DNA from 4 places in the Bacillus sp. GM2 genome. Region 1 is predicted to be linked to each of the others. Evidence: riboswitches for the same ligand, from Rfam matches in the RefSeq annotation. Region 1 holds a riboswitch; each other region holds the start of a gene.
The links. Region 1 has a riboswitch for S-adenosylmethionine ahead of ACVC9U_RS10650 (YezD family protein). Riboswitches for the same ligand answer to the same signal wherever they lie in the genome.
Positions count from the first base shown of each region.

Region 2: another riboswitch for S-adenosylmethionine. It lies ahead of metK (methionine adenosyltransferase); the one in region 1 lies ahead of ACVC9U_RS10650 (YezD family protein).
Region 3: another riboswitch for S-adenosylmethionine. It lies ahead of ACVC9U_RS03460 (MetQ/NlpA family ABC transporter substrate-binding protein); the one in region 1 lies ahead of ACVC9U_RS10650 (YezD family protein).
Region 4: another riboswitch for S-adenosylmethionine. It lies ahead of ACVC9U_RS14255 (methionine ABC transporter ATP-binding protein); the one in region 1 lies ahead of ACVC9U_RS10650 (YezD family protein).

Region 1 is NZ_JBRKSZ010000007.1:1,898,147-1,905,623, forward strand. It holds gene ACVC9U_RS10620 (sirohydrochlorin chelatase) at 1-493, opposite strand, end outside; gene cobA (uroporphyrinogen-III C-methyltransferase) at 495-1,268, opposite strand; gene cysC (adenylyl-sulfate kinase) at 1,418-2,011, opposite strand; gene sat (sulfate adenylyltransferase) at 2,025-3,161, opposite strand; gene ACVC9U_RS10640 (inorganic phosphate transporter) at 3,187-4,251, opposite strand; gene ACVC9U_RS10645 (phosphoadenylyl-sulfate reductase) at 4,263-4,964, opposite strand; gene ACVC9U_RS10650 (YezD family protein) at 5,050-5,166, opposite strand; SAM riboswitch class I at 5,269-5,375, opposite strand; gene pyrE (orotate phosphoribosyltransferase) at 5,538-6,167, opposite strand; gene pyrF (orotidine-5'-phosphate decarboxylase) at 6,164-6,883, opposite strand; gene ACVC9U_RS10665 (dihydroorotate dehydrogenase) at 6,852-7,477, opposite strand, start outside.
Region 2 is NZ_JBRKSZ010000007.1:461,317-468,793, forward strand. It holds gene ACVC9U_RS03360 (dicarboxylate/amino acid:cation symporter) at 1-441, opposite strand, end outside; gene pckA (phosphoenolpyruvate carboxykinase (ATP)) at 691-2,274, opposite strand; SAM riboswitch class I at 2,469-2,606, shown strand; gene metK (methionine adenosyltransferase) at 2,998-4,200, shown strand; gene asnB (asparagine synthase (glutamine-hydrolyzing)) at 4,345-6,243, shown strand; gene ACVC9U_RS03380 (glycosyltransferase family 4 protein) at 6,285-7,421, opposite strand.
Region 3 is NZ_JBRKSZ010000007.1:475,962-483,438, reverse strand. It holds gene ACVC9U_RS03470 (DUF4257 domain-containing protein) at 1-152, opposite strand, end outside; gene ACVC9U_RS03465 (MDR family MFS transporter) at 373-1,554, opposite strand; gene ACVC9U_RS03460 (MetQ/NlpA family ABC transporter substrate-binding protein) at 1,675-2,499, opposite strand; SAM riboswitch class I at 2,556-2,663, opposite strand; gene ACVC9U_RS03455 (sunset domain-containing protein) at 2,794-3,474, shown strand; gene ACVC9U_RS03450 (ABC transporter permease) at 3,502-4,833, opposite strand; gene ACVC9U_RS03445 (ABC transporter ATP-binding protein) at 4,823-5,521, opposite strand; gene ACVC9U_RS03440 (ABC transporter permease) at 5,547-6,524, opposite strand; gene ACVC9U_RS03435 (ATP-binding cassette domain-containing protein) at 6,518-7,396, opposite strand; gene ACVC9U_RS03430 (GntR family transcriptional regulator) at 7,389-7,477, opposite strand, start outside.
Region 4 is NZ_JBRKSZ010000007.1:2,599,759-2,607,235, forward strand. It holds gene ACVC9U_RS14235 (hypothetical protein) at 1-263, shown strand, start outside; gene ACVC9U_RS14240 (L-cystine transporter) at 309-1,697, opposite strand; gene ACVC9U_RS14245 (MetQ/NlpA family ABC transporter substrate-binding protein) at 1,821-2,639, opposite strand; gene ACVC9U_RS14250 (methionine ABC transporter permease) at 2,661-3,311, opposite strand; gene ACVC9U_RS14255 (methionine ABC transporter ATP-binding protein) at 3,314-4,315, opposite strand; SAM riboswitch class I at 4,416-4,529, opposite strand; gene cspB (cold shock-like protein CspB) at 4,833-5,033, shown strand; gene ACVC9U_RS14265 (ABC transporter permease) at 5,152-6,093, opposite strand; gene ACVC9U_RS14270 (ABC transporter ATP-binding protein) at 6,086-7,009, opposite strand; gene ACVC9U_RS14275 (ABC transporter ATP-binding protein) at 7,029-7,477, opposite strand, start outside.

The sequences.
Region 1 (7,477 bases):
AGCAGGGAATGACCTCATCCACTGGTGTGAGGTCTCTCAGCCGTTCGCAAATATCATAAACATCCCGTTTGACATCCGGATCAGAGCTTCCCCTTCCGATCAACACGACTCTTGCATGTTCATATGGCGTCCCCGTTTCTTCGATCCTTGTAAAAACCGCTTTGACGACTTCCTGATCGACGCCGATCGGCTTTCCGTAAGCGACGCTGACGGAAGGGTACTGTGAGGAAGCACGGGCAAGCTCTTCAGGGATGTCCCTTTTGGCATGCGCGGCTGTCAAGAGGAGAAGCGGCACGGCCGCGATATGCGTCGCCCCCTTTTCCACACACGCTTTAAAGCCGGTTTCGATATCCGGTGCCGCCAATTCCAAAAAAGATATTTCCTGAATGGGGGCGGACATGTTTTCTTTGCAGCTCTCCAAAAAAGCGGCTGCTTCTGTTTGGGCTCTTTTCAGACGGCTTCCATGGCCGATATATAAAATCGCTTGTTTCATATTAAAGCGCCTCGCTTAATGCCGGATCTTTCAGCTCAGGTTCAAACCAGCTTAACTGCGAGCTGAATTGAACGACATCCCCGATGACAATCAGGCTCGGGTTTTCAATCTTTTCGCTTTCGACTGTACCGGCAAGCGTTTCAACCGTGCAAAGCACCGTTTTTTGTTTGTCTGTCGTTCCCCAATGGATGAAAGCGGCTGGCGTTGACGGGTCTCTGCCGTTTTCGATCAGAAGCCTTTCAATTTGCTTCACGTTTTTAATCCCCATATAAATGACAAGCGTATCGATCCCTGTGGCTAACGCTTTCCACTTCTCTTCAAAGTTTTCTTCTTTTTGATAATGGCCTGTCACGAAAGCAACGTTTGAACTCGCTTCCCGGTGTGTCACCGGAATGCCCGCATAAGCAGCGGCAGCTATTCCCGAGGTGATTCCCGGCACGATTTCAAAAGCAACCCCGTGCTCAGCGAGGGTTTGCGCTTCCTCGCCGCCTCTGCCGAATACGAAAGGATCGCCGCCTTTCAGCCTGACAACGGTTTTCCCTTTTTTCGCATACTTGACGAGAAAATGATTGATCGTTTCCTGTTTCATCATGTGGTAGTCCGGAAGCTTTCCGCAGTAGATGAGATCCGCTCCCTCCTTGGCGTGCTGTAAAATCTGTTTATTCACAAGCCTGTCATACAAAATGACATCGGCTGTCTGGATGGCTTTTAAAGCTTTGATCGTCAGTAAATCGGGGTCTCCAGGACCTGCCCCAACGATATATACTTTCCCCATCTTAGATCTCCCCCGATCTGATCAACGTCTTCTTCAATTCATTATAAATCATAAAGAAAGCGTTTGGTGCCTGAAAATATCACAAAAACCAAACGTTTTCTTTATGAAATAGGAAAGTGCATGTGCAGCACTTTCCTATTACCCGCATTTTATTTCGTTTGATCTTTCACGTATTGGACGAGCTGATTTTTGCACTCTTCCCGGTTATGTGCGCCTGTATCAAGGACAAGCTCAGGCGTTTCAGGCTCTTCATAAGGCGAATCGATCCCCGTGAAAAATGGAATTTCTCCGTTTCTCGCTTTTTTGTACAAGCCTTTCGGGTCGCGCTCCTCGCACGTCGCCAAATCGCATTTCACATAGACCTCGTGAAACTCATCTTCCTCGACGAGCTGTCTGACAAGCCCTCGGTCTTCTTTAAAAGGGGAAATGAACGCCGTAATGACGATCGTCCCCTGTTCGACAAAGAGCTTCGCGACCTCGCCGATCCGGCGGATGTTTTCCTTCCGGTCTTCATCGGAAAACCCGAGGTCCTTGTTCAGCCCGTGCCTGACGTTGTCGCCGTCGAGCACCGTGACCTGGTAGCCTTGTTCAAACAACTCACGCGCTGCAGCGTTGGCAATCGTTGATTTTCCTGAACCGCTCAAGCCCGTCAGCCAAACGATCGAGCTTTTATGTTTATTTTTCTCATGATATTCCCGTTTTGTAATGGACGCTTCATGCCAGACAATACCTTTATTTACCAAGAGATGCTCCCCCTTAAGAAACCCCGGCCGTTAAGCCTTTGATTAATGTTTGAATGACTTCTGGACGGCTGAATGTGCTCGGCGGGAACTCGCCGTTTCTCAGCATGCCCCTCACCTTTGTGCCGGACAAAATGACATGATGTTCTTTGCTGTGAGGGCACGTTTTCGCCGTCGCCATTGAACCGCAGACATTGCAGTAGAAGCTGTGTTCGAATTTCAGCGGCGTAATGCCGATCTCTTCCGGTGCGAACTGATCGAACAGCTCCTGCGCTTCATATGTGCCGTAGTAATCGCCGACTCCGGCATGGTCTCTTCCGACGATAAAGTGCGTGCATCCGTAGTTCTTTCTGACAAGCGCATGGAAGATCGCTTCCTTCGGCCCCGCATAGCGCATCGCCGCCGGAAAAACGCCGAGAAAGACGCGGTCTTTCGGATAGTAGCCGTCAAGCAGCACCTGATAGCTTTCCATGCGGACATCAGCCGGAATATCGTCTGATTTTGTTTCCCCGACGAGCGGATTGAGGAAAAGGCCGTCTACCGTCTCGAGCGCCGTTTTTTGAATGTATTCGTGCGCTCTGTGAACCGGATTTCTCGTCTGGAATCCGACAATCGTTTTCCAGCCGAGTTCTGCGAATTTTTTTCTTGTTTCCAGAGGTTCGAATGTGTGCGCCGGGAATTGCTTGACGCTCCGTTTAATGAGAGTGATCGGCCCGCCCACATAAACGCTGCCGCGGTCAAACAATTTTTTGACGCCCGGATGTTCGAGTTCGTCGGTTTTATAGATATTGACGGCTTCCGTTTTCTTGTCCGGCGTATAGATATCTTCGATCTCAATGACGCCGTAGGTTTCCCCATTATAGGTAAGGCGGACGGTGTCACCCGCTTTTAAGCTTAAAGCTTTTTGCTCGTCAACAGGCAGAGTGATCGGAAGCGTCCATACTTCGCCGCTTGATAGTCTCATATTTTCGAAAACGGACAGATAGTCTTTCTCTGTCATAAAGCCTTGGAGCGGGCTGTACGCACCGATTCCGATCAGCTCCAAATCTGAAAAAGCCATTACATCAAGCTCAATTTCATGTGCGATGTGTTGAAAATCGTATGCTTCATTGACGCGGTTAACCAATACACCGCCGTGTGGTGCTAAACTCATAAACTTGTTTCCCCCTACTTTGTGTTTAAATTCCTCCGCCTTGTTCATGGACGGAGCTGTGCTCTTTTTTGACCGCTCTCATCAGGCTGATCGTTCCGACAGATGCCAGCAGAACGCTTGTGACAACAATAAGAGCGTAGTAGTCTCCTTTTAATAAAAGGCTGACCAGCATATAAGATAGGCTTAATGAAAGGAACGGCGAGACGACCCATACTTTCAGCATCGTTTTGACCACTTGTTTATGAAAGACGTTGCCGCCGTTTTTTGCCATTCCCATCCCTATAATAGAAGATGATGTGACTTGCGCAAGCGGAACCGGTAAACCGAAAATTGAACTGGTAATGACAAGCCCGGCCCCCGTTCCGGAAAGGATGATTCCCTCTCCTTTTGAAAACCTCGTAATCTTTTTGCCGTTTGTTTCAAGAACGCGCCTGCCCAGTAAAAGGGCGCCCAGCGCGACAAACAGCCCGCCGTAGAGCGTTCCTTCCCCGACTGTCAAAACATGCGCCGCCACCAGAGGTCCGACAGCATTTGCGACATTGTTCATGCCTGCTGAGAAGGCTTCAAAAAACCCGGTGATCAACAGAATCACCGCCAAAACCTTTGCTTTCTTTCCCGAGGCTGGACGTTTGATCGTTTTTTTCATGATGTTTGCCACCGCAAATGTAAATGTAAAAGCGACGATTGGTACAACGACCCAAAATGAGACGATGATAAGCAAAGATTTCACATACAAAACCTGGTAAGCGACACCTACTCCGACAACAGATCCGACCGTCACTTCACTTGTCGAAAGCGGGATGCCGAGTACATTTGCGATAAAGAGCGACAGTGCCGCCGATCCGATAATAATGCAGACGATTTCAAGCGAAATCACCCGTTCGGGAATGATGCCTGAGCTGATCGTTTTCACGACGTTTCCTCCGCCGATGACAGCGCCCGAGAGAACGCCTGCTGCACAGATTATTAGTGCGTGAAACTTCTTTTTGACGGCTTCAGATCCATAGGCGATTCCCATTGAAGCAGCTGCACCGCTCGCTCCGATATTCATCGCAAAAAACATGCTAAATAAAATGGCGGCAAGTTCCATGACTCATCTCCTTACTCGTGTAATCCACATTCTGTTTTAGCCGATCCGTTCCAGCGGCCTGATCGAAGATCATCCATTGTGAAGGCCGGAGAGGTGCACGGAGCGCAGCCGATGCTCGGGTAGCCTTGATCATGAAGCGGATTGTACGGGAGATCGTGCTTTGTCACATATCTCCAAATATCCTTCCACGTCCAATGAATGAGCGGACAAACTTTGATAGACTTGAATTTTTCGTCTTTGTTCAAAAAGTTCGTTTTGCTCCGCCCGGGCGATTGCTCGCGGCGCAGGCCCGACAGCCACGCCGGGTAGCCTGAAAGCGTCTCGCGGAGAGGAATGACCTTCCTCATTTCACAGCAGGAATTCGGAGCGGTCTTCCATAGTTCGTCCCCATATTCTTTCGCCTGCTCTTCGACGGTAAGCTCCGGTGTTTTCATGATAATCTGAAGGCCTGGATATCGTTCTTTGACAGCGTCGATCGTTTCATACGTTTCTTTAAAATGAAGTCCCGTATCAAGAAAAACGATGACCGCATCTTTTTTCACCTTATAAATCAAATCGATCAGGACGATTCCCTCAATTCCGAAGCTGCACGCATATACAAGCTGATTTCCGTAATGTCCGTACGCCCATTTCAAGACGGACAGCGCTCCTTTATAAGAGTCATCTTCCTGAAAAGAGATATTCGGTTCCTCCCATGTGCTGTAAGTAAAAATTTTCGGTTCCCCCTTTTTTCGCCAACAAAAAAACGGCTTCCAGCAGAAAAAAACTGTGAAAACCGCCTCTAGTTTGTCTAGTCAGCTATTTCAATCTTATTTTTTCATTTTTTTCGATTTGAATGACTTTGCCGTCCTGAACAACGAATGTGATCGATCCGTAATTCATGTCTTTCAGCATGTCTTTCATTTTGATGATCACCTTTTCAAGCTGTTCATCTGTCTTCACTTCTAGCTCCTCCTCTGCCCCTAAAAATTAAAATCTTTCTTCCAAATTTGAAAGAAAGACGAGGAACTCCGCTATTCCTTATCTCTCAAAATGAGGGCATTTTGCTGGAAGTAGCACCTTACGCTTCACACGCAGGTTGCCGGGTTTCATCGGACCAGTCCCTCCACCGCTCTTGATAAGTTTGCTTTTGTTATTTTAAAATTTTAGCACAATTCGAACAAAAGTCAACCCGACTTTTTTTATAGGATTAATAAAAAATAAAAATAATCCGTTTTTACTATTTTTAAATCTGTAAAAAGACGCAAAAAAGCCGTTCTCCCATTAGGAGAATACGGCTTTTTTCATTAGTCCATCCAAGACTTGCTTTCAGGGTCTGTCTTCCATTCTTTCAGTTTGGCGGCATCCTGTTCGCTGATATATCCGCCGGCAAGCGCAGCCTCTGTCAATGTATCGTAATCAGTCAGCGTGCGGTATTCAACGCCCGCTTCGCTGAAGGCGGCGGCGGCTTTAGGAAGTCCGTAAGTGAAAATGGCGGCGACACCGAGCACTTCGCATCCCGCTTCTGTGAGAGCGGCTGCCGCTTCAAGGACGCTTCCTCCCGTTGAAATTAAATCTTCAATCACAACAACTTTCTGTCCTTTTACAACGGCGCCTTCAATTTGGTTTCCTTTGCCGTGCGCCTTCGGTTTGCTTCTGACGTAGCACATCGGCAGGCTCAGCCTGTCGGCGGCAAGCGCGGCATGGGGGATTCCCGCAGTTGCCGTACCGGCGATCATTTCGGCTCCGGGAAACTTGTCTTGAATCAGTCCGGCAAGCCCTGAAGCTATATCATCCCTTACTTCCGGATATGAAAGCGTCAAACGATTGTCGCAGTAGATGGGCGACAGGATGCCGCTCGCCCATGTAAACGGCTCGTTCGGGCGCAGGAAAACCGCTTTGATTCTTAATAAATGGTTTGCAATGTCTGTTTTCATGCCTTCGTTCCCTCCCACTCATGTCCTATTCTTCTGTAGGCTGACACAGGATCTTCCGCCTGGGTAATCGAACGGCCGACAACGATCGCCGACACGCCTTTTTCCCTTGCGTAGCCAGGCGTCGCCACCCGGACCTGGTCGTTGTTTTTGTCATCCGCCATGCGAATTCCGGGTGTCACGGTCAGAAAATCTAAAGACGCGGCCCGGTAAATGTGTTCGGCTTCATGGACGGAGCAGACGACTCCGTCAAGTCCGCTTTTTTCAGCCAGCTGGCTGTAGTGAACAACTGTATCGAGAAGCGGCGTTTCAATCAGCAGCTCATGCTGAAGCATTTCAGAAGAGGTGCTTGTCAGCTGGGTCACAGCAATTAATAAAGGGCGTTTCCGGCCTGCCGGAGTCCCCGCTTCAAGGCCTTCAAGCGCCGACTCCATCATTTGCTTTCCGCCTGCTGCGTGCACATTGACAAGGCTGACGCCAAACCCCGCCAGCCTTTTCATCGCCTTGTATACGGTCGTTGGAATGTCGTGGCATTTTAGATCGAGGAAAATGCGGCAGCCGCGCTCCTGCAACTTTTCAAGGATGGCCGGCCCTTCCTGATAAAAAAGCTCCATGCCCACCTTCACGAAAAGCTCTTCTCCATGAAACCGGTCCAAAAACGCATATGTTTCCTGTGCTGATGCAAAATCAAGCGCGATGATGGGCGGCGTATGTTTCATCCTTCCAGCTCCTTCCGATACACTCGTTCAACGAACGGTATCCGTATTTTTCTAAAACGCGCGGCAAGTCGGCGATGATTTCGGGACAAACAAACGGATTAACAAAGTTTGCCGTACCGACGGCGACTGCGCTCGCACCCGCCAGCAAAAACTCAAGCACATCTTCCGCTGACTGGACACCGCCCATGCCGATGATCGGAATGCTGACTTTCTGGCTGACTTCATGCACCATTCTGATGGCCACCGGTTTAACGGCAGGGCCTGATAATCCGCCGGTTTTGTTCGCCAAGATCGGCTTTCCCGTTTTTAAGTCGAGCCGCATCCCGATCAGCGTGTTGATCATCGTCAAACCGTCCGCTCCCGCTTCTTCTATGGCAAGAGCGATGTCGGTAATGTTCGCGACATTCGGCGACAGCTTCACATAGACGGGAACGCTCGCAACCTCTTTCACCGCTTTCGTCAGCTCACTGGCCATTTCCGGCTGCGTACCGAAGGCGATACCTCCCGTTTTCACGTTAGGGCAGGAAATATTCAGCTCGAGCGCATGAACGTTCGGCGCTTTGCTGATTTCTTCAGCCACTTCAACATAATCGT
Region 2 (7,477 bases), 1.4 Mb from region 1:
GGGCAGATAAGCGATGCCGATCCCCATGATGAAAGCAAAAATCAGTGCGCTCATCACGCTCATAAACGGCGTCATTTCAATGGTGAAAAATCCTGCTTGCAGTACTTCTTCCGGATTTTTAAACTCCTGCAGCTGATGGCCGGAAATGATCGCGGGAAGAAGGTTTGAACCGACAAGGTACGCCAGGAGGCCTGCAAAAATGGTTGACGTGTAGGCGATACCTGCCGTAATGCCGAGGATTTTTCCGGCGCCGCTGCCGATTTGTCCGATGCCGGGAATAATAAAAGCGATAATAATAAAAGGAATGACAAATTTAATGAAGCTTCCAAAAATATCATTGAAAGTAGCTGCCGTTTTGACGAACCAAAGCGGAGCAAAGCTTCCGACGATAACACCAAGAACAATTGCCGTAATGATCCTTGGCAGTAATCCAAATTTCATAGATGTGTCCTCCTGAAATATACAAATGTTTTTATAATATTAACATATGAAAGATTTCTTTTGTTAAAAATAAAAAAAGTCTGTATTTTCAAATAATAATACTTGCAAATTGGAATCGTTTTATCTGAGGCGGTGCTTGACTGTCATCTTGATCATTGCCCAGGAAATGGCATCGGCCGCTGATAGGCGAAGAGGTTTTCGATAAACTGGATCAGCGCAGAAGATCTGCGCTGATGCAAGCAGGCTGAGTTAAACGAGCGGTCCTCCGGCTTTTTCGATGTTTTCCGTATTGGAGAACTTTTTGAAATTCTGTTTGAATGCTTTCGCCAGGTGGATCGCTTTTTCCTCGTATTCGTTTTCATCTGTCCAAGTTTTGGCCGGGTCAAGCACTTGATCAGGCACACCCGGAACGTGGACAGGTGAATGAAGTCCGAAAATGCGGTCAGTCCTCATTTCGGCTTTATCCAGTTCTCCTTCTATTGCGGCCTGAACCATCGCTCTCGTATATGCGAGGCTCATTCTTTCCCCGGTTCCGTATCCGCCGCCGGTCCAGCCTGTATTGACGAGAAAGACGCCGACCCCGTGCTCATCGATTTTTCTTCCGAGCATTTCAGCGTACACATGTGCCGGAAGCGGGAGGAACGGTGAACCGAAGCAGGTCGAGAATGTGGCTTCAGGAGTGGTGATCCCGCGTTCGGTGCCGGCGAGCTTGCTTGTATATCCGCTCAGGAAATGATACATGGCTTGTTCTTTCGTTAACTTGCTGATCGGAGGAAGCACGCCGAAAGCATCTGCGGTCAAAAATACGATGGTCTGCGGGTGCGCTGCGATGCTCGGCTTGACGATGTTGTCAATCGCGTCAATCGGGTAAGCCGCTCTCGTGTTTTCCGTGTAGAATGAGTCGGAATAGTCCGGCTCTCCGGTTTTGCTGTCAACCACGACATTTTCGAGAACGGAACCGAAGCGGATCGCATTGTAAATCTGCGGTTCTTTTTCTTCGCTTAAGTTAATGCATTTGGCGTAGCAGCCTCCTTCAATGTTGAAAACGCCTGTGCTGGACCAGCCGTGTTCGTCGTCGCCGATCAGCTTCCGCTTCGGATCGGCGGAAAGCGTCGTTTTGCCTGTACCTGACAATCCGAAGAAGAGAGCAGTTCCGCCTTCCTCGCCAATGTTTGCCGAACAGTGCATCGGTAGAATGTTTTGTTCAGGCAGAAGAAAATTCATAATAGAAAAAATCGATTTTTTCATCTCTCCGGCATATTCGGTGCCTCCGATTAAGATCGTCCGCTTCTCAAACGACACGATGATAAACGTTTCAGATCTGGTTCCGTCAACGAGCGGATCGGCTTTGAAATGCGGAGCTGAAAGAATCGTAAACGGCTGTTCTTCAGGTTTTTTATCATGTTCTTCAGGTCTGATGAACAACTGTCTTGCAAACAGGTTGTGCCAGGCGAACTCGTTGACAACAGTAATCGGAAGCCGGTATTTTTCGTCTGCTCCTGCAAACCCTTCAAATACATACAATTCATCGCGTTCCTTTAAATAGCCGAGCACTTTTGCGTACAGCCGGTCAAAGGCGGCTTCTGAAATCGGCTGGTTTACTGCGCCCCAATCGATTTTGTCCTTTGTGCTCGCTTCTTCCACAATGAATTTGTCTTTTGGCGAGCGGCCGGTGTATGTACCGGTTGTTGCCCGCACGGCTCCGGAAGATGTCAAGACTCCTTCTTTGCGCTCAAGGATCTTTTCAACCAAATGGGGAACGGATAAGTTCATCTGAACGTTTTCGCCCGTTAATAGCGTTTGTAAGTCAGTTGTTAAATCTACAGAATTCATAAAAAACCTTCCTTTGCGTGTTTTTTAATGTGTATAACATTAATGTAGAATTAGTATAACACATTTACTCTTATAGTCTATACCGTTTCTTCATTTTTCGTTCGGGTTTTTTCTCGTAGGACAAGTTCAAATTTATTTCGGCCGATATTGACATAACAAGCCATTTTAAGATAAGATATTTCATTGAGCGGATACTCTTATCCCGAGCTGGTGGAGGGACAGGCCCAATGAAACCCAGCAACCGGTTTCTCTTATTAATGGAAAAAAACAGTTTCTGAGACAACTACGGTGCTAACCTGATGCAAGGTGTTCAATACCTTGAGCGATAAGAGTGAAAGGCACGCAATACCAGACCCTTTCCTCACCGAATAGGAAAAGGTTTTTTTATTGCATAAATCGAGATCCAAAAATTGCTAAAAAAACTACCTTCAGGAGGAAGGTACTGGGCGTTTTTCACAGGACGTGAAAGGTTTTAGCCGAGTATCAAGCAGGAGGAAGGTACTGGGCGTTTTTCACAGGACGTGAAAGGTCTAGCCGGGCAACCAGTCAGGAAAAATTCTGCTAAGGGGAATTTCGACTCAGAATCTCGTCAAGAATAGCATAATGGAAATTGTTTCAAAACGAGAGCGTATGAAGCCCGAGTATCGTCATATAATCAAGAGGGACGAGTTCCGTATCATACTTAAGATCACGGCTGATCTTCATATACAGGAGGAAACATAAATGAGCAAAAACCGTCGGTTATTTACATCAGAGTCAGTTACGGAGGGACATCCGGACAAAATTTGCGACCAGATTTCGGATAGTATATTAGACGAAATTTTAAAGAAAGATCCGAATGCCCGCGTTGCCTGTGAAACATCTGTGACAACCGGATTGGTGCTGGTAAGCGGTGAAATCACGACGTCCACATACGTCGATATTCCGAAAACAGTCCGCGAAACGATTAAAGAAATTGGCTACACACGTGCAAAATACGGTTTTGATGCCGAAACTTGCGCGGTCTTAACGTCTATAGATGAACAGTCTCCAGACATTGCAATGGGAGTCGACCAGGCGCTTGAAGCGCGTGAAGGAGCAATGAGCGACGCTGAAATTGAAGCGATCGGAGCCGGAGACCAAGGTTTAATGTTCGGTTTTGCCTGCAACGAAACAAAGGAACTTATGCCGCTGCCGATTTCGCTTGCCCATAAATTGTCTCGCCGTTTGACAGAAGTCCGCAAAGAGGAAATTCTGCCGTATCTGCGTCCGGACGGAAAGACACAGGTAACCGTTGAGTATGATGAGAACAACAAGCCGATTCGCATCGATACAATCGTCATTTCGACTCAGCATCATCCTGAGATTTCGCTTGAACAAATCCAGCGCAATCTGAAAGAGCACGTCATCAATCCGGTAGTTCCAAAAGAGCTGATCGATGAAAACACGAAATACTTCATTAATCCTACGGGCCGTTTTGTTATCGGCGGACCGCAGGGGGATGCCGGTTTAACAGGGCGCAAAATCATCGTTGACACCTATGGCGGCTATGCCCGTCACGGAGGCGGAGCGTTTTCCGGCAAGGATGCGACAAAGGTTGACAGATCTGCAGCTTATGCAGCGAGATATGTAGCGAAAAATATCGTCGCCGCAGGCCTTGCTGATTCCTGTGAAGTACAGCTTGCCTACGCGATCGGTGTCGCTCAGCCGGTGTCCATTTCAATCGATACATTCGGTACAGGCAAAGCGAGTGAAGAAACATTGATCGAAGTGGTTCGCAAAAACTTTGATCTAAGACCTGCCGGCATTATTAAAATGCTCGATCTTCGCCGTCCGATTTACAAACAAACGGCAGCTTACGGACATTTCGGCCGCCTCGACCTCGATCTGCCTTGGGAGCGCACAGACAAAGCAGATCAGTTGAAGAAAGATGCATTAGGAGAATAACAACCGCATAGCCGCTTTCATAAGCGGCTTTGTTTTTCGATGGCAAAAAGCGGGCGGATGTGAAACGTTTTTCTTTAAACACTTGTCTAATCAAGAAGCAGACTTTGATTTCTGCACGAAATTTAAAAAATCGGAGGCAATACTATGTGTGGATTTGTAGGGGTATTCAATCATCGCCCATCATCCGAGACAGCAGCCCAGGAAGAACTGATTAAACAAATGAATGAAATGATTGTACACCGCGGTCCGGACGATGATGGGTACTATCATGATGAGCATGTAGGCTTCGGATTTAGAAGACTCAGCATCATCGATGTGGAAAACGGAGGACAGCCTCTGTCTTATGAAGATGATTCCTATTGGATTATTTTTAATGGAGAAATCTATAACTATATAGAACTGAAAGACGAACTTATTTCAAAAGGATACGAGTTCAAAACCGATTCAGATACGGAAGTTTTGCTTGCGACTTACCGCCACTACAAACAGGAAGCCGCTTCCAAGCTGCGCGGAATGTTTGCTTTTTTAATCTGGGATAAAAAAGAACAGCTCCTATACGGAGCGCGCGATCCGTTCGGCATTAAGCCGCTCTATTTTACGAAAACGGACGGCCATGTTTATTTTGCGTCAGAAAGAAAGAGCCTGATGGCTGTTGATGCCGATTTGGAATTGAATGAAAAAGCGCTTCAGCAGTATACGTCATTCCAATTTGTACCGGAGCCTGAGACGCTTGACAAAAAGGTGCAAAAAGTAGAACCGGGCCATCAGTTTACTGTCCGCCCGGGCGAGGATATTCAATTTAAAACATACTGGAAAGTTCAATTCAAGCCTGTTCAGACCGAAGAAGACAAGCTTGTTCAGGAAGTAAGAGACGCGATCTTTGATTCCGTAAAAGTCCATATGCGAAGCGATGTGCCTGTAGGTTCCTTCCTTTCCGGAGGCATCGACTCTTCTTTTATCGTGTCGGTGGCGAAGCAATTCCATCCCAACTTAAAAACGTTTTCTGTCGGCTTTGAACATGAAGGCTTCAGCGAAGTTGACGTTGCGAAAGAAACCGCTGAAAGGGTCGGCGTGGAAAACTTCAGCGCGATCATTTCCCCTGAGGAATATATGAACGAGCTTCCAAAGATCGTCTGGCATCTGGATGATCCGCTGGCAGACCCTGCTGCGATTCCTTTGTATTTTGTCGCGAAGGAAGCGAAGAAGCAAGTTACGGTTGTTTTGTCCGGAGAAGGAGCAGATGAGCTGTTCGGCGGTTACAATATTTACCGAGAGCCGCTTTCATTAAAGCCGTTTGAGCGAATTCCGTCCCCGCTGAAAAAGATGCTTCTGCACGTAGCTTCAGCGATGCCGGAAGGAATGAAAGGGAAAAGCTTTTTAATGAGGGGCTGTACACCTCTTGAAGAGAGATATATCGGCAACGCAAAGATTTTTGAAGAAGGCATGAAATCAAAACTTCTTCGCCAGTATGACAGCAACCTCTCTTACTGTGACGTGACAAAGCCATATTTTGAAGAAAGCAAGTCCTACAGCGAAATCAACAAAATGCAGTATGTCGATATCCACACATGGCTGCGCGGTGACATTTTGCTGAAGGCTGACAAAATGACGATGGCCAATTCACTGGAACTCCGAGTTCCGTTTTTGGACAAAGTCGTATTTGAAGCGGCTTCCAAAATTCCGGAAGAGCTGAAAACGAAAAACGGCACGACAAAATATCTGCTTAGAAAAGCGGCGGAAGGCATCGTTCCAGATCATGTCTTAAACCGCAAAAAGCTAGGGTTCCCTGTGCCGATCCGCCACTGGCTGAAAAACGAAATGCATGACTGGGCCGTGAACATCATTAAAGAGAGCGAGACAGACGCATATATCCATAAAGATTACGTGCTTCAGCTTCTTGAAGACCACTGCGCCAACAAAGCGGATAACAGCCGCAAAATCTGGACGGTTCTCATCTTTATGATCTGGCACAGCATTTTTGTTGAAAAGCGCTTTGTACCGGAAGAACTGAACCATCAGCCAAAAGAGGTCATTATCGTTTAAGCCAAAAAAGAAGGTTTTCGTTAATCGAAAACCTTCTTTTTTTATGCCGGTTTTTCAGCTGATAAATCTGCAAGCACATGTTCACATTCGGAGAGGAGATTGTCAAAAATCACGTCCCACGACTGGGTAAGGGCATAGCTTCTCGCATCGTATGACATCCGTTTTTTTAACGGCACGTTGGAGAGGACGCGCAATATATTTTCGGTGAATGCATCCGGATTTCCAGGTTCGGAAAGTAGACCGTTTCTTCCATTTTGTATAAAGTCTTTCAGGCCGCCGGAATCTGCCCTGATAACAGGCGTCCCGCAGGCGAGCGCTTCAAGCGCGGAATTTCCGAAGGTTTCCGTCGGAGAAGGAAAGACGAAGAAATCTGAGCTCGCATAAATGCTTGCCAGCTCTTCTCCTTTGACATAGCCGGCAAAAGTCATGTTGAGAGGAGCTTGCTTCTCAAGCTCTTTTTTTAATGGACCGTCTCCGGCGATCAGCCAGTGGATGTCATCTTTCAAAGCGGGGTGATTTGCGATCTTGAGCAGCGTCTCCAAGTCTTTTTCAGGTGCAAGCCTTCCGACATAGCTGAGGATATAGGTTTCCTTTATGCCGTATCGCTTGCGGATGTGTTCGGTTTGATACGCCGGACTGAACAGCGAGCAGTCCACGCCGCGCTTCCAGATGGAGAGGTTCCTGAATTGTTTGGCTTTGAGCTGCATAAACGTTTCGCGCGAAGGGACGAAAACTTTTCGAAAATCTTTATGAAACCAGTGCATATATTTCCATAATAGTTTGGAAAACATTTGAAGATCATAATATGAAAGGTACTGGTCAAAATCGGTATGGTAAGAGCCTACGATGGGGATGTTCCATTTCTTCGCAAGCTTGAGCCCCGCCAGGCCGATATTAAAAGGAGTCGCAATGTGAATGAGATCGGGGTGGAATTCGCGGAGTTCTGATTTCATTTTGATGAGATTAGGAAGAGCGATTCTGCACTCGGGGTATAAGAAGAACGGCATGCTCGTAAACCGGCTGATGCGGCTCGAAAATTGTGTTTCATGCGTGCTTTCCGGCGCAAATACTTTATAGGGTATCCCGTTTTTTTCAAGATAATCCGTATACCTTTTCAGCGTTCTGGCGCAGCCGTTCACATCCGGTGTAAAAGTGTCCGTAAATATCGCAATTTTCATCGTGTCCCCTCCTGTTGGTGATGTGAAAATCAGTGACGCTTTGGAAGAAACGGCCG
Region 3 (7,477 bases), 1.4 Mb from region 1:
ATTCCGACAAGAATATCTTCAAAAAATCCAAGGTAAATGAATCGTTTCGTTGTTCTCGGTTTCTCGAGTCGTCCTCTTTTTTTAACGTGCCCGAGAACCCCCATAATCCCTCCAATCAAACAAGCAACCAAAACTTGATGCAGCATCTTCATCACCTTCCTAAAGCCCTTAGTTTAGTCAAGCGACTTCAGGCCATCGAGCAGCCCCCCTAGACCCCTTGCGATGATATTCGATACTACCATACAGAAAATGTGTTCTGTCTGAGAAGAAAAAAAGCTTGTTTCTTCCATTATATGTGAAGATTTGGTTGATAATCTTGATTCCTTCGATTCATTTTCGAATAATTACAATTACCTATTTTTTCTATATTACTCATGCATCTGACTGAGCGGAGAGCTGCTTTTCCTTCCTGTCGTATAAAAACGCCGTTCCTATTGCAATCAGCAGCAATGCGAGCAGAACCGCGAGCAAAAGCTGCATACTAAAATAATCAACCAGCATTCCGCCAAAAAGCGGTCCGATCATTCTTCCGCCGGTCGCCATACTGTTGACAAACCCTTGATAAAACCCTTCTTTCCCTCTCGGTGCGAGACGGTTTGCAATCGTCGGCACAGCCGGCCATACAAGCATTTCGCCAATGGTCAGCACAACCATCGCAGCAAGAAAAGCCGGAAACCGTTCAGCGCCAAACAAAATTCCGTATGCCATCATAAAAATGACAAATCCGATCACGATTTGGTTTTTCAGCGATTCGGCAAACCGTTTCACAAAAAAACCGATCAGCGGCTGACCGAAAACGATGAGCGCCCCGTTCACTGTCCAAAGCACGCTGTACTGCCCAAGAGATATCCCCAGCTCCTGGGTATGTGAAGCGATGGTCGAGGACCATTGCGAATAAGCGATCCAGCCGAGCAGGTAGCCCGTACATATGACCAAAAGCGCAGAAAATTTCGATTTCCCGCTGACTGAATCGGCATGATCCAAAACAGATGACTGCATGGCTTTTTCAGACCGGATGCGTTTAAATCCGAAAAACGCAATCATGAAGAAGACGGCGTACAGCATCGCATTCGCGAGAAAAACATACGTAAATGAAAAAGAAGCGACAATTCCGCCGAGCGCTGAGCCAACTGCCACACCTGCATTTTGGGCCACGTATACAGCGTTGAACGGCTTTCTGCCGCCTTCCGGCCAAACTGATCCGGCCATTGCATAGCATGCCGGAAAAACGATCCCTGATCCAAAACCGGCCAACGTTAAGAAAAGAATGTACTGGAACCAATCGTGAAAAAAGACGAGGCCAGAAAGGCTCGCAAACGTGATCACAATTCCAAGAACAACCGTTTTAAATCCGCCGATTTTATCGAATAGATATCCCCCGAACAGGTTGCCCAGCACATTTGCCCCTGAGTTCAGCATCAGCACAAATCCGGCCGCTGTCAGCGACTTTCCCAAATGCTGATGGATATAGATGGTATTCAGCGGCCATAAAAAAGATGCCCCTGTGACATTGATAAACATTCCGATGACCAATAGCCATAATGTGCGCGGCATAGCGTTTCCTTCTTTCTCTTTAGCATTCCCTCTAGATTCTATTCGTTTTGCCCATTTTTTTCAATTGACACGATTTCGATTTTCAACATAAAAAACCCCCTTTTTAAAGGGGGAATTTTTTTATGATTGCGTCATCCATTTCGGCTTTCCGAAGCCGGCGAATTCCCGATCGATCGCATCTTCGAAAGCTTTGGATTTTACCGCTTCTTTGAGATCTTTGGCGAATGGCTTGTCTTTGTTTTTTTCATCCACTACCACTTGATTGCGGTAGCGGTCAGGCATGTTCTCAAGCGCCAGCGCGTCCTGCAGCTTCATATTGGCGGAGAGAGCGAAATTGCCCGGGACAGCCGCGATATCCAGGTCATCGACAGCTCTTGGAAGATTGGCGGATTCAAGCTGTTTAAATGTCAGCTTTTTCGGATTTTCTGCAATATCCTGCACAGATGCTTTCAATGTGTCGACATCGCTTTTCAGCCGAATCAGCCCCTGATCCTGAAGCGTTAAAAATGCCCTGGCGGCATTGGCCGGATCGTTTGGCACAGCCACTTCCGCCCCGTTTTTGACATCGTTCAAGTCGTTATATTTGGCAGAATAGAGACCCATCGGAGCGGTCGGCACAGAAATGAGCGCCGCAAGATGTTTATTGTTTTCTTGATTGTATGATTTCATAAAAACCTCATGCTGAAACAAATTGGCGTCGAGTTCGCCTTCGCTTAATGCCGTGTTCGGCTGTACATAGTCGGTGAATTCGACAACTTCAACTTTGTAGCCTTTTTTCTCAAGTTCAGGCTGAATCGCTTTTTTGACCATATCGTAATACGGTCCTGCAGTAGCGCCTATTTTGATCGTTTTGCCGTCGCTTTCGGCATTGTTTCCGCATGCGGCCAGAAGCGCCAAGCTTAGGACCAGTACCAGCGCAGAAGTCCATTTTAATAACTTGTTCATGTATATCTCCTCCTCCAAAATAAAAAAAACTCTTTCAGCGCCTGAAAGAGTTGTTCAACTTATCTTTCAGAATGCGCCTGACATTCTGCTGGATTTAGCACCTTGCTCTGCTGCAGGTTGCTGAGATTTCGCCGGGCCAGTCCCTCCATCTCTCTTTATAAGCTCCATATTCGGTTTTTAAATGATTTCTCTATTTTACGTTTGAATATTTAGATTTGCAAGAAGTTTTTTGGCATAAACATTTTTTTCTTTTTAAGCTAAAATATAGTTATCAAACACGAAAGGAGACGAATCATGGAATCTATCATGCTGATCGGGTTTTTATCCTTCATTTTTTCCATCTGCTATCTTGCCTTTCATTTTATCAAAAGGATCTTTTCTCCAGGCAAAAGGTTTTCCAGAAAACTCTTTTATCCTTGTTTTGCAGGCGGACTTCTCCTCCTGATCATCTCTCTTCCTTATTACGATGAAGAAACATATGCCGTCGATGAGACAAAAACAGAGGACCTGACAACCGAGCTTCAAGAACTGAAAACTGAACACAGCGCTGTGCAAAAGGAGCAAACCGCATTAAAGCAGCAGCTCAATCAAGCAAACGAAAAACTGAAGGCAGTCAAAACGGAGAATGACACATTAAAAAAAGAAAATGAAAAACTGACAAAAGAAAAAGACTCGCTTACGAAAAAAACAAAATCGCTGTCAGAAAAACTGGCCAAGGCTGAAGAAAAAAGCGGCAGTGCCGAAGCCACTGTAAAAGAAAAGAACGCCACCGCTCAGGCCGGAACGTCACACAGCGCGCCCGCCGCTAAGAAAAGCAGCGGTGAAAGCAAACAGGAGTGCAAAATCAAAGGAAGCGTCAACCATATTTATCATACACCGGGAAGTACATATTATGACCGCACGAAAAACGTCGCTCGCTGGTTCTGCACAGAACAGGAGGCGCGTGATGCGGGGTACAGACCTCCGAAACGTTAAAAAAGCCGGCATACCGCCGGCTTTTTTTTACAGCTCTCTTCTTAATGCTGTCAGCACGTTCGTTCTTGTCGCTTTAATGGCCGGATTCAAGCCGGAAAGAATGGCGACACCTGCACTGATCAAGGTCGCGATGAGGACAAGACTGACCGGAATGTACGAGAAGGTGATGCTGAGCTCTGCCGCACTCGCTTCTCCTTCTGAAACCGATGATAAAATCACCGGTATAATCATGTTTACTAAAAAGCTGACGCCATATGAAATGATAATACCTAAAACAGATCCTAAGATACCGATATAGGCGCTTTCCAACAGGAACATTTTCCGGATCACGTTCGGGCTTGCCCCGATCGCTTTCATAATGCCGATCTCCTGCGTCCGCTCTGTAACCGCCATAGTCATCGTGTTGAAAATGCCGATCGCTGAAATCAAGACGGCAATGACTCCGACGAAGATCAGACCGATTTTAAAAGCCATGAAAAAAAGATTGATGCTATCGAGTTTTTTCGTTATTGAATCGACGTAGTAGCCTTTATCCTCCAAATCTGTTGTCAGCTGTCCGACATGTTCAAAGTTATCCGCGTAAACCGAGAGCGTTTTTTCGATCGTGCCGTTGTCTTTGTCCGCCTTCAGAAAACCGGTGATGTCTTTTTGCATGTCGTTGCTGACATAGACTGTTGAATCGCTTGCCCATTCATAAGAAGGTTTTTTCGTCACTCCGACAACTTTCAGATCATATGTTTTCGCTTTCCCTTCTTCTCCTGTTTTTTCATCCATTTTTGAGATCTTTAATTCAATTGTTTTGCCGAGAATATCTTCTGCGTATCCTTTTGGTTCTTTTACTTCCTCAGCATTATTTTCCATCTGCTTTTCATAATCTTGGGCTTCTTTTTTCGTCCAGAGATTCTTTCCGAAATGGTAGCCGACGACGATTTCATTCGGTGTTTTCGCTACGCGGCCGCGATCGAGTTTGATATTGGCTTTTTGCTCGGCGGCCATGTCGGTAATTGAGACATACTGAATTTGATTGTTTGTCCTGTTGCCCAACTTTGCTTCAGCAGGTGCGAAAACCTTCGTGCGCTCGATAATCGCGGACACATCTTTGCGATTTTCAAACTCTTTCAAGTCTTTCTTTTGAACTTTCTGATCGCTTTGCCCTTCTTTTCCGACAACATTTATCTCAGTCACGATCTGCTCTTTCATCAGCTGTTCAGTCATCGATTTTTGCAGGCCGAATCCGACGGATGCGAGCACGATTAAAAACGCGCAGGCCACCGTTGTTGCGAGAATGGTCATGAATACACGCAGGCGGTTTTTCTTCATATTTCTTCTAATGAACTTCAACTGATCCTTAAACTTCAACAGTCTCTTCCCCTTTCTCTAACACGCCGTCAGATAGATGAAATTTCGTATTGGCGATCGATGCCACTTCGTCATCGTGCGTGATGATCACAAATGTAATGCCGCGCTCCCTGTTCAGCTGCCGAATGAATTCCAGGATTTCCTGCTCTGTTTCGGAATCGAGGCTTCCGGTCGGTTCATCGGCTAAAATGATTGACGGATTCAAAATCAAAGCGCGGGCGATGCTGACGCGCTGCTGCTGTCCGCCTGAAAGCTCATTCGGATAGTGGCCGGCGTGGTTTTCAAGGCCGACGCGGTGAAGCATCTCATTGACGCGTTGCTTCCGCTCAGACGGATGAACACCTTTTAAAGTCAGAGGCAGCTCGATATTTTCGAAAGTCGTCAGGCTCGGAATCAGCTGAAAACTTTGAAAGATGAAGCCGAAATGTTCAAGCCTGAATGCCGCCCATTCTTTTTCGCCGTAATTCGTGACATCCGTGCCGTCAATGACGATCTTACCTTCTGTCGGGGCGATATAGCCGGAAATCAAGTTCAACAGCGTCGATTTTCCGGAACCGCTCCGTCCGACAATGCAGGCGATTTCGCCTTTTTCGACGGTAAGCGAGACATCCTTTAACACTTTAATTTCATTTTCCCTCCCCTTTTTGCCGACTTTAAACGAGTGGTGAATATGCTCTACACTGATCATTTGTAAATCTCCTCTCCATTATGGGTTACAGCTGTTTTATTTTTTTAAAAATCAAGAAGTAACTGATTAAAAACCCGACTGCCGAACCGATCAACATACCGAAGATATAGCTGGACAGGCTTGAGCCAGAGGCTGTCCCGAATCCCCCGATGCCGAATAAAATCACGAGAATTTGGATCGGCCGGTCCATTTTTCCCCAAAGGAAAAAATGTCCGTTCCGTTCAATCTGCTGTCTGATAAAGCAGAAGTAGCCGATCATATAAAACAAAATCCCCATGGCGAGCGGAATAAGCGTAAAGGCCAGGCTGCCGTATTGAATGCCGAAATGGTTGAGGTACATGATCGGCGTTATATAATCCAATAGTTCTGTTTCACCATAAAAGAAAGCAGAGTGACCTCCAAAGAAACTCCGGATGATTCGAAGGTTGGCCAACGGAAGCCCGATCAGCAAATACGGCAGGATCGACGTTGAAAATGCAACGACCAGCTGGGCCAGCGGATTGCCGGTCATCGCGCCCGCCGCCATGACAAGCGAGTAGACCATAAAGCAGAAAATGACCGACCCGATAAAATACTCATGAAAATGAATGACATCAACCTTATACAAAATAATCAAAGCGTAAGATAATAAGTAAGATAATAGCTGAGCTGTTAAAAGAATTGAAAGGCCGAAGACATATTTCGTATTGAAAATGATGCCGCGCCTATAAGGGAGGCCGAGTGTGAAATCAAGCGTTCCTCTGCTACGTTCAAACCCGATCTGGCTGAGTGCAAGCGCGACTCCTCCAACCCAGAACATTCTCATAGCCCCGCCTATCTCATAATCTTTATATAAAACGCACTCCATATCGGGAAATTTTTTCAGTTCTGCAAGGCATCCTTGGTACTGGAAATAATCATTCAAAAGCGTAAGCGGTTCACTCAGCATCACCGCTGCAAACACAACTAAAAAAATCCAGAAATGCTGTTTCCACTCTTTATATAAAAGTCCGCGGTCTACCATCTTCGCTTACCTCCATACTTCGCGATGAATACTTCCTCAAGACTGACCGGAAGCTCGTTCCAAACTTTCGGAGACAAACTTTTAAGAAATTGTTTGCTCACATCATCTTCTTTCGGAATCAACACCGTATAAAAGACGCCGGTGTGATCCAAAACAGGGATTTCCCTTTCTCTGATTTTCAAATTGACATCTTCTTCAAATGCCATTTGGATTTTAATAAAATCGCCTTTCAGCTCGTCAAGATCCATAATGTTCGACAATGTATTGTCTTCGAGAAAACCGATTCGGTTGCACATTCTTTCAATATCCTCAAGCCTGTGGGATGTGATGAGAATCGTCGTGTTGTTTTCAGCCACTTCATCGACCATCAGCTGGAGAACGTCTTGTCTTGTGACGGCATCAATGCCGTCTGTCGGCTCATCAAGCAGGATGACCGCCGGCCGGATCGCAAACGACAAGATCAGCGACATTTGCTTTTTCAATCCTGTAGACAATTCCCCGTACTTTTTTGTTTCGGGAATATCGTAACGGTTCATTAATTCATTTGCGTATGTAACATCAAAGTCAGGATAAATGTTACGTAAAATATTGACGAGCTGTTTGTAATTGTATTTTTCGAAATATGTGTTTTGAACGGGCATATAGACGATGTTGCGCTTGACGAGCGGATGGTCCTTCACCTTGACGCTGCCGAAGTAGATGTCTCCCTCATCAGGCAGCAGGATTTGCTGAATCAGGCGGAGAAGCGTCGTTTTCCCTGAGCCGTTTCTTCCGAGCAGCCCGAAAATTTCTCCTTCCTCCAGCTTAAAGGAGATGTTTTTGAGTATTTGTTTTCCCTCAATCGTTTTTGACACAGATTTGAGCTCAATCATTCACTTCGCCTCCTCTCACTTCTTCGTCGATTTCCGCCATCCACTGCTGCAGCTTTTTAGTGTCGATCCCAGCGTAATGCG
Region 4 (7,477 bases), 700 kb from region 1:
AAATCCGCAAAAGATTGACAGGCATGTTCGCGAAGGGCATGGGAGCGCGGCAGCAAGGTAACGGCCGCAACCAGACGATGATGAATCCGGCTGACATGATCAAACAAGCTTTCAATCCCGGAGGACAATCAAATGAACATGGCCAGTCAGGCTATACGGCAAACGACCAGCATCAATCAAGCCATATGACTGCCCCGGTTAATGTCATGAACGATCAGACTGCAAACCAGACGATGTTCGATAACGATCAAAGCTATTCATAAAAAACGGCCCGCACGAGCGATCAAGCTGTGCGGGCCGTTCTTCTTTTACACTTCTGCTTCAATGATATTTGTACGGTCTTCGTACGTGTTTTTTTCAAGTTCATTTGTTACTTTGCTCGTGACAAGTCCTGACGTCATGCTGCCGCTGACATTAAGAGCCGTACGCCCCATGTCGATGAGCGGCTCAACCGAAATCAGCAGTCCGGCAAGCGCTACGGGCATATTTAACGCCGAAAGGACGAGAAGCGCTGCAAATGTCGCACCTCCGCCGACGCCTGCCACTCCAAAAGAGCTGATCGCAACAACAGCGATAACCGTGAACAAAAATGACGGCTCAAGCGGATTTTGTCCGACAGTCGGCGCAATCATGATCGCGAGCATTGCAGGGTAAATTCCGGCACATCCGTTTTGTCCGATGGACAGTCCGAAGGATCCGGCAAAGTTAGCAATGCCTTCAGGAACACCAAGGCTTCGCTGCGTTTTAATGTTCAGCGGCAAAGCGCCTGCGCTTGATCTTGATGTGAACGCGAATACAAGGACCGGAAACGCCTTTTTCAAGTATGTGACAGGATTTAAACCGCTGAATGTAATGAGCAGCAGGTGAATGATGAACATGACGATCAGCGCCGCATATGAAGCGATGACAAATTTGCCGAGCTTGGCAATGCTGTCGAGGTCGCTCGTTGCAATCGTTTTTGTCATGATCGCCAATACACCGTAAGGCGTCAGCCTTAGAATCAATGTCACTACACGCATAATGATCGCATACACGGCATCAACCATCTTTTTGAAAAGCTCAGCTTGTTCAGGCTGTTTTCGATTGACCCCGAGATAAGCGATCCCAAGGAAAGCCGCAAAAATAACAACGGCGATCGTTGATGTCGGTCTTGCTCCCGTAAAATCTAAAAACGGATTCCCCGGAAGAAGCTCGACAATTTGCTGCGGAAGCGTTTTGGCTTCCATGTCCTGCGATTTCTGTTCGAGTTCCGCCCCTCTCATTGACTCCGCCTGGCCTTGATCCACATGGACAGCCTGCAGGTCGAAAGCAAGCGCGGACGCGATTCCCACCGCAGCAGCGACAGCTGTCGTCGCGATCAAGAGCCCGATGATCAGTCCGCTGATTTTTCCGATATTGTGCGTCAGTTTAAGCTTTGTAAAAGCGCCCAAAATCGAGATGAATACAAGCGGCATAACGATCATCTGCAAAAGCTTCACATAGCCGCCGCCTGCAATATTAAACCAATCAGATGTCTGCGTAATCGTTTCTGAAGACGAACCATATATAAAATGCAAAGCGAATCCAAAAACAATGCCGATTCCCAGAGCGGTAAATACCCGCTTAGAAAAAGAAACATGCTTTTTTTGCATCATATAAAGGAGCGCCATCAGGCCGAGCATGACGATAATATTAATAACAACAAATAATGTCATGATAACAAAAGCACCCCCAGAATTTTTTACATTTAAAAACTATAGTACAACAAACCTGATTGGTCAAGTAGGAATTATCGACGCATTTCAATATATGACCCGGGAATCAATTGCGCGACTGATATTTTATTCGCCGATGTCTTTCAGTGGAACAAAAGTCGGCAGCTGTGCACCGTCAAACTCTTTTTTGATCAATTCAGCGGTATCGTCTGCTTGGTACAGCTCGACGATCTTTTTCAAATCTTCGCGGTCCCGGTCTTCTGTTCTGGCCGCAATAATGTTGATGTACGGTGTCGCTGTTTCGTCTTCCAGTTTAATCGAATCTTTGACAGGGTGGAAGCCGGCGTCAACCGCTATGCCGTTGTTGATAACAGATGCAGCGACATCGGGAAGTACGCGCGGTGTTTGCTCTGCGGCCACCGTTGTGATTTTGAGTTTTTTCGGATTTTCTTTAATCGCATCAAGCGTTCCGTTTCCGTCAAATCCGTCCTTTAATTGAAGAAGGCCGGCGGACTCCAGCAGAAGCAAGGCTCTGCCCATGTTCGTCGCTTCGCTCGGAACAGCGATTTCCGCGCCGTTTGGTATATCGTCAGGCGAATCATACTTCTCGGAATAAATGCCCATCGGAGCGATGATCGTTGTGCCGATCGGCGATAGTTTAAGATTGCGTTCCTTTTTGAATGCATTAAAGTAAGATATCGTCTGAAAAGCGTTGGCGTCTATGTCACCGCCCGCCAAAGCCTGGTTCGGCTGAACATAATCGGAGTATTTGACGATTTCAAGCTTTAAGCCTTCTTTCTCGGCTTTTTTCTTCACAAAGTCCCAGATTCTTGTATCCGTTCCGCTGATGCCGATATTAATCGTTTTCGCATCAGAGTCTGCCGCACACCCCGCGATCACTCCCGCAAGCAGCAATAAGATCACAACAAATGCAAATTTTTTCATCATAGCCGTCTCCCTCTTTGTTTATCTTCTTCTCAATTTTTTTGACAGAACGTTTCCGGATGTCTGCAATCCCTGCACAACGATGACGAGAATTGCAACCGTGATGATCATCGTCATCGTGTCAAATCTTTGATAGCCGTATGTGATCGCCAAATCCCCCAGACCGCCGGCGCCTATCGCACCAGCCATCGCCGACGCTCCGACCAATCCGACCGTTGCCACCGTAAAACTCAGCACAAGTGAGCCGAGCGCTTCCGGAATCAGAAACCTGAAGATGATCTGCCGCGGAGTCGCTCCCATTGCTTCAGCGGCTTCAATAACTCCCGGGTCGACTTCAAGCAGAGAGTTCTCGACGAGCCTTGCGATGTAAGGCCCGGCATAAAAAGTCAGGGGAACAATCGCTGCCGATGTGCCGATGGACGTCCCCACAATCAGCCTTGTCACCGGAATTAAAGCAACCATCAAAATGATAAACGGAACGGACCGGAAAATGTTAATGATCATATTGACAACCGTAAAAACTGCCGGATTTTCAAGCAGATGCCCCTTTCTTGTGACAACCAGCAAAATGCCGAGCGGAATGCCGATCACGCTTGAAAATAAAAGAGAAAAAACCGTCATTTGAATCGTCTGAACCAGTGCGTCAATGATTTGGTCATATGTAACAAGCATGCTTATACCTCCCTGATGCGAATGTTTTCTCTGCGTATATATTCGAGCGCCCGCCCGATTTCACCGTCTTCCCCCTGCAGTTCAACCGTCATGCTGCCAAACGGAATTCCCTGAAGCTCTGTAATCGTTCCGTGCAGAATGTTGACTTCTACGTCAAACCGCTTTGCCACTTGCGAAAGAAATGGCTTCCCGGAAGATTCGCCGACAAATTGAAGCTGGTAGAGGTGCTTCACATTTAATTTTTGAATCGATTCAGGTATCTCGTGGTCGATGGCTGATTTGACAAAGCTTTTCGCCGTTTCGGTTTCCGGCGCGGAAAATACGTCAAACACACTGCCTGATTCAATGATCCTTCCTTTTTCAATGACCGCGACTTTGTCGCAGATTTCTTTTGCCACATTCATTTCATGGGTGATTAACAGTATCGTGATGTTATATTGTTCGTTGACGCGCTTCAGCAGCTTCAAAATATCGCCGGTCGTCTGCGGATCAAGCGCGGATGTCGCTTCATCGCAGAGCAGAACCTCCGGATTTGTCGCCAGCGCCCGGGCAATCCCGACGCGCTGCTTTTGGCCGCCCGAAAGCTGATCCGGATAATCGCGGGCTTTATCCTCAAGTCCGACAAAACGGAGCAGCTCCGTCACTTTTTGCTTGATTTCGGCTTTCGGCGTTTTGACAAGTGCGAGCGGCTCTGCGACATTAGCGAAAATCGTTTTTGAATTTAACAGGTTAAAATGCTGAAACACCATGCCGATCTTCCTTTTCACAGTGCGAATCTCAGCTTTCGACAAGGACATTAAGTCTCTTCCGCCGACGAAAACCTTTCCGGCCGTCGGTTTTTCAAGGAAGTTCACACAGCGGATCAGCGTGCTTTTCCCTGCACCGCTGAATCCGATGACGCCGTATATTTCCCCTTTATCCACATGAAGGTCGATTCCATTGAGCGCATGAACCTTCTGTCCGCCGCTTTCATAGACCTTTTCAACGCCTTCAAATGTAATCATGATGATCTTCCTCCTCTTTTTGGCTAACAAAAAAGGCTTCCTCTTAAAAAATAAGAAGAAGCCTTAGACGACACGAAGTAAATGGAGTGGGTCCGCTCTCTTCTTATCTTCCAAGCCCATACGGCTTGTTGGATGTGGCACAGTATTCTGCTGTTTGCAGAACCCGCTGCCGAGGCTTCATAGGGCCAATTCCCTCCGCCTCTCTGAATAAGAAGTGTTGTTGCATGAAGTTTTACCTAACTTTACAGCTTCTTTGAAATGTTGTCAATCAGATTCGTGAAAATTTCAAAAACTCTCTTTTCAATGCTTTATTTTTCACCCTGATCATTAAATTTCACTTTTTTTAAAAAAATTGTGTTTAGCAGTTGTAATTTCGCTTAAACACTGGTAAAGTAAAGGTAATTATTTTTGTTCGAACTATCTTTAAGAAGAAAGTTTTGTAAGAGTTTTCGTCTTGGAAGTTTGTTTTAGAGCAAGAATAGTGAATTTAAGCGTTATCGCTTTAGGAGGAAATTTCATGCTAGAAGGTAAAGTAAAATGGTTTAACTCTGAAAAAGGTTTCGGATTCATCGAAGTTGAAGGACAAGACGATGTATTCGTTCATTTCTCTGCTATTCAAGGCGAAGGCTTCAAAACTTTGGAAGAAGGCCAATCTGTATCTTTCGAAATCGTTGAAGGAAACCGCGGACCACAAGCTGCTAACGTAACAAAAGCGTAAGCTGTGAACCGCTGATCTTCATACAGGACTGCTGACCGAATGTCAGCAGTCTTTTTATATTTTATTTAAAAAAGCCTCACGCCCGGAAACCGGCGTGAGGCTTTTTCGTGAATACCGCTTATGAAGCGATGTCTCTTTTTGTGAATGCACCAAAAGCGAGCACATGAAAAACGATAAAATAGACAGCGAGCACCGCAATCGAGAATCCCAGCGTCATATCTGAAACAAGCGGAGATCCGTCAAAGTATTGAGTGAGATCAGTGTTGGCAAATAAGATATATTTCACCCAATCAAATTTCGTCGCGAGCAGGTTTGTCACCGTTCCGCCCATAGCCAATAGGAAAATCGAAATACCTACGGCGAGCGAGCTGTTTCTGAAAACAGCTGAAATCATAAAGGCCATTGTCGCCATCATCAAAAGCGAAATTGAATTCAGCAAATAGCTGCCGGCCAAGTGCAACAGCAGGCTTTTTTCTTCAACTGTTCCACCGGCATACACCAAGTGAACCTGGCTGCCGTCGCCTGCCCCGAATAAAGCTAGGCCTGTTATTCCTGCGCTTGCAAACAGAATGAAGAGCAAAGCCAATGCAAAAAGCAGAACTGTCAAATATTTTGCCAGCAAAATTTTAAAGCGGCTGATCGGCCTGATGACAAGCAGCTTCACCGTTCCCCAGCTGAATTCATTCGCAACGATTCCCGCAGCCACTGTGATCACAAACAGACCGGCGAGGGAGATGATCCCGCTCGCATCGCTGATGAACGACAGGGCCGTATAATCCCCGTCTTCCGGCAAATCGTGCTTGATTCGATACTCATTAATGGCGATCGACCGTTCATAACTTTTTTCAAGTGCCGGATTATTGACCCCTTTAAGTAGTTCTTTCATATCTTTATTTTCCTGCATCAATTCTTTTTTCCAGCCCGGGTTTTGGTCTGTCTCCCCGATCGTCTTTGTGAGAACGCCCAGCCCGATGGCAGATAACAGCAAAATCGCGATCATGACGTATGTGCCTTTTCGATTAAAAATTTTGATCCATTCATTTACGATGAGATTAAACATGCTGAGCTTCCTCCTTATCTGCGGTGATTTCCAGGAACCGGTCTTCCAGCGATTTGTTCACAGCCTTCACTTCATATAGGCGGACACCGCTGTCTGACAAGTGTTTGATCAAATCAGGCACTTCATCCTTTTGAAGGCTGAGCTCTATCCCGCCTTCCGCTTCGTCAACCTTCATCTTTTTGAAGGCAGCCGCTTCCCGCATCAGAGCCTGATTGTCATCCGCCTGAATATAATAGCGCTTCTTTTCATCCCGAGCGGGTCCGTGCACATGTTGAATATCCCGGAGCTTTCCGTTCTGGATAATGGCGATCCTGTCGCACATCAGCTCCATTTCTGAAAGCAGGTGGCTTGAAACGATGACCGCCATACCTCTTTCTCTCGTCAGCTTTCTTAAATGATCGCGTATTTCCCGGATACCGGCCGGATCAAGCCCGTTCGTCGGCTCATCGAGAATCAAGAGCTTCGGATCGTGCAAAAGGCTTTGGGCTAGGCCAAGCCTTTGTCTCATTCCTAAAGAATACGTTTTGACCTTATCGTTGATCCTGTTTTTCAATCCGACAAGCTCGACGATTTCGTCAATTTTCTGTTTCGTCACGCCTTTCGTCATGCGCGCGTATTGCTGAAGGTTTTGATAGCCCGTTAAAAATTTATACAGTTCCGGATTTTCAACGATCGCTCCGATATGCCGTGCAGCCTTTTCAAAATTTTCTTTTACGCTGACGCCGCACACGGCGATTTCACCGGCGGTGATGTTCATATGCCCGACAATCATCCGGATCGTCGTCGTTTTTCCGGCGCCGTTCGGACCCAGGAAGCCGAATATTTCGCCTGCCCGCACGTCAAAGCTCAAGCCGTCGATGATCTTTTTCCCCCTGATCGTTTTTGATACATTTTTTAATTCCAAAAGTGTTTCCACTGTTTCTCCTCCAGCCTTTTCAATTTTTTTCTTCAATAAACCGTTTCAGCCATTCCAAAAGCGACATTCCTGATTCCTCGCGCAGCTGTTCGACATCTTTTTTTTCTTCAATTCGGCCATTTAAGACGACGACGACCTCATCCAAAATTTGTTCAATTTCATGAATCTCATGGGTGGCGATGACGATTGTCTGCTTATCAAGCTCCAAATATGTAAGAAGGCTTTTGACGATCGATTCTCTCACCATCGGATCAAGACCGGAAAACGGCTCATCAAGCAGCACGACCGCTGCATCGCGCGCCAATGTGAGCGCGAGCTTCAGCCTGCCCCGGTTGCCTTTGGAAAGCTTGCCGATTTTTTTATCCCCGTCGATTTTCATGTCCTTTAACAGGTCCCACGCTTTATTTATACGGAAATCGAAAAACTGGGTTTCATAAAAGTGAATCATATCCTTGACCCGAAATGGAT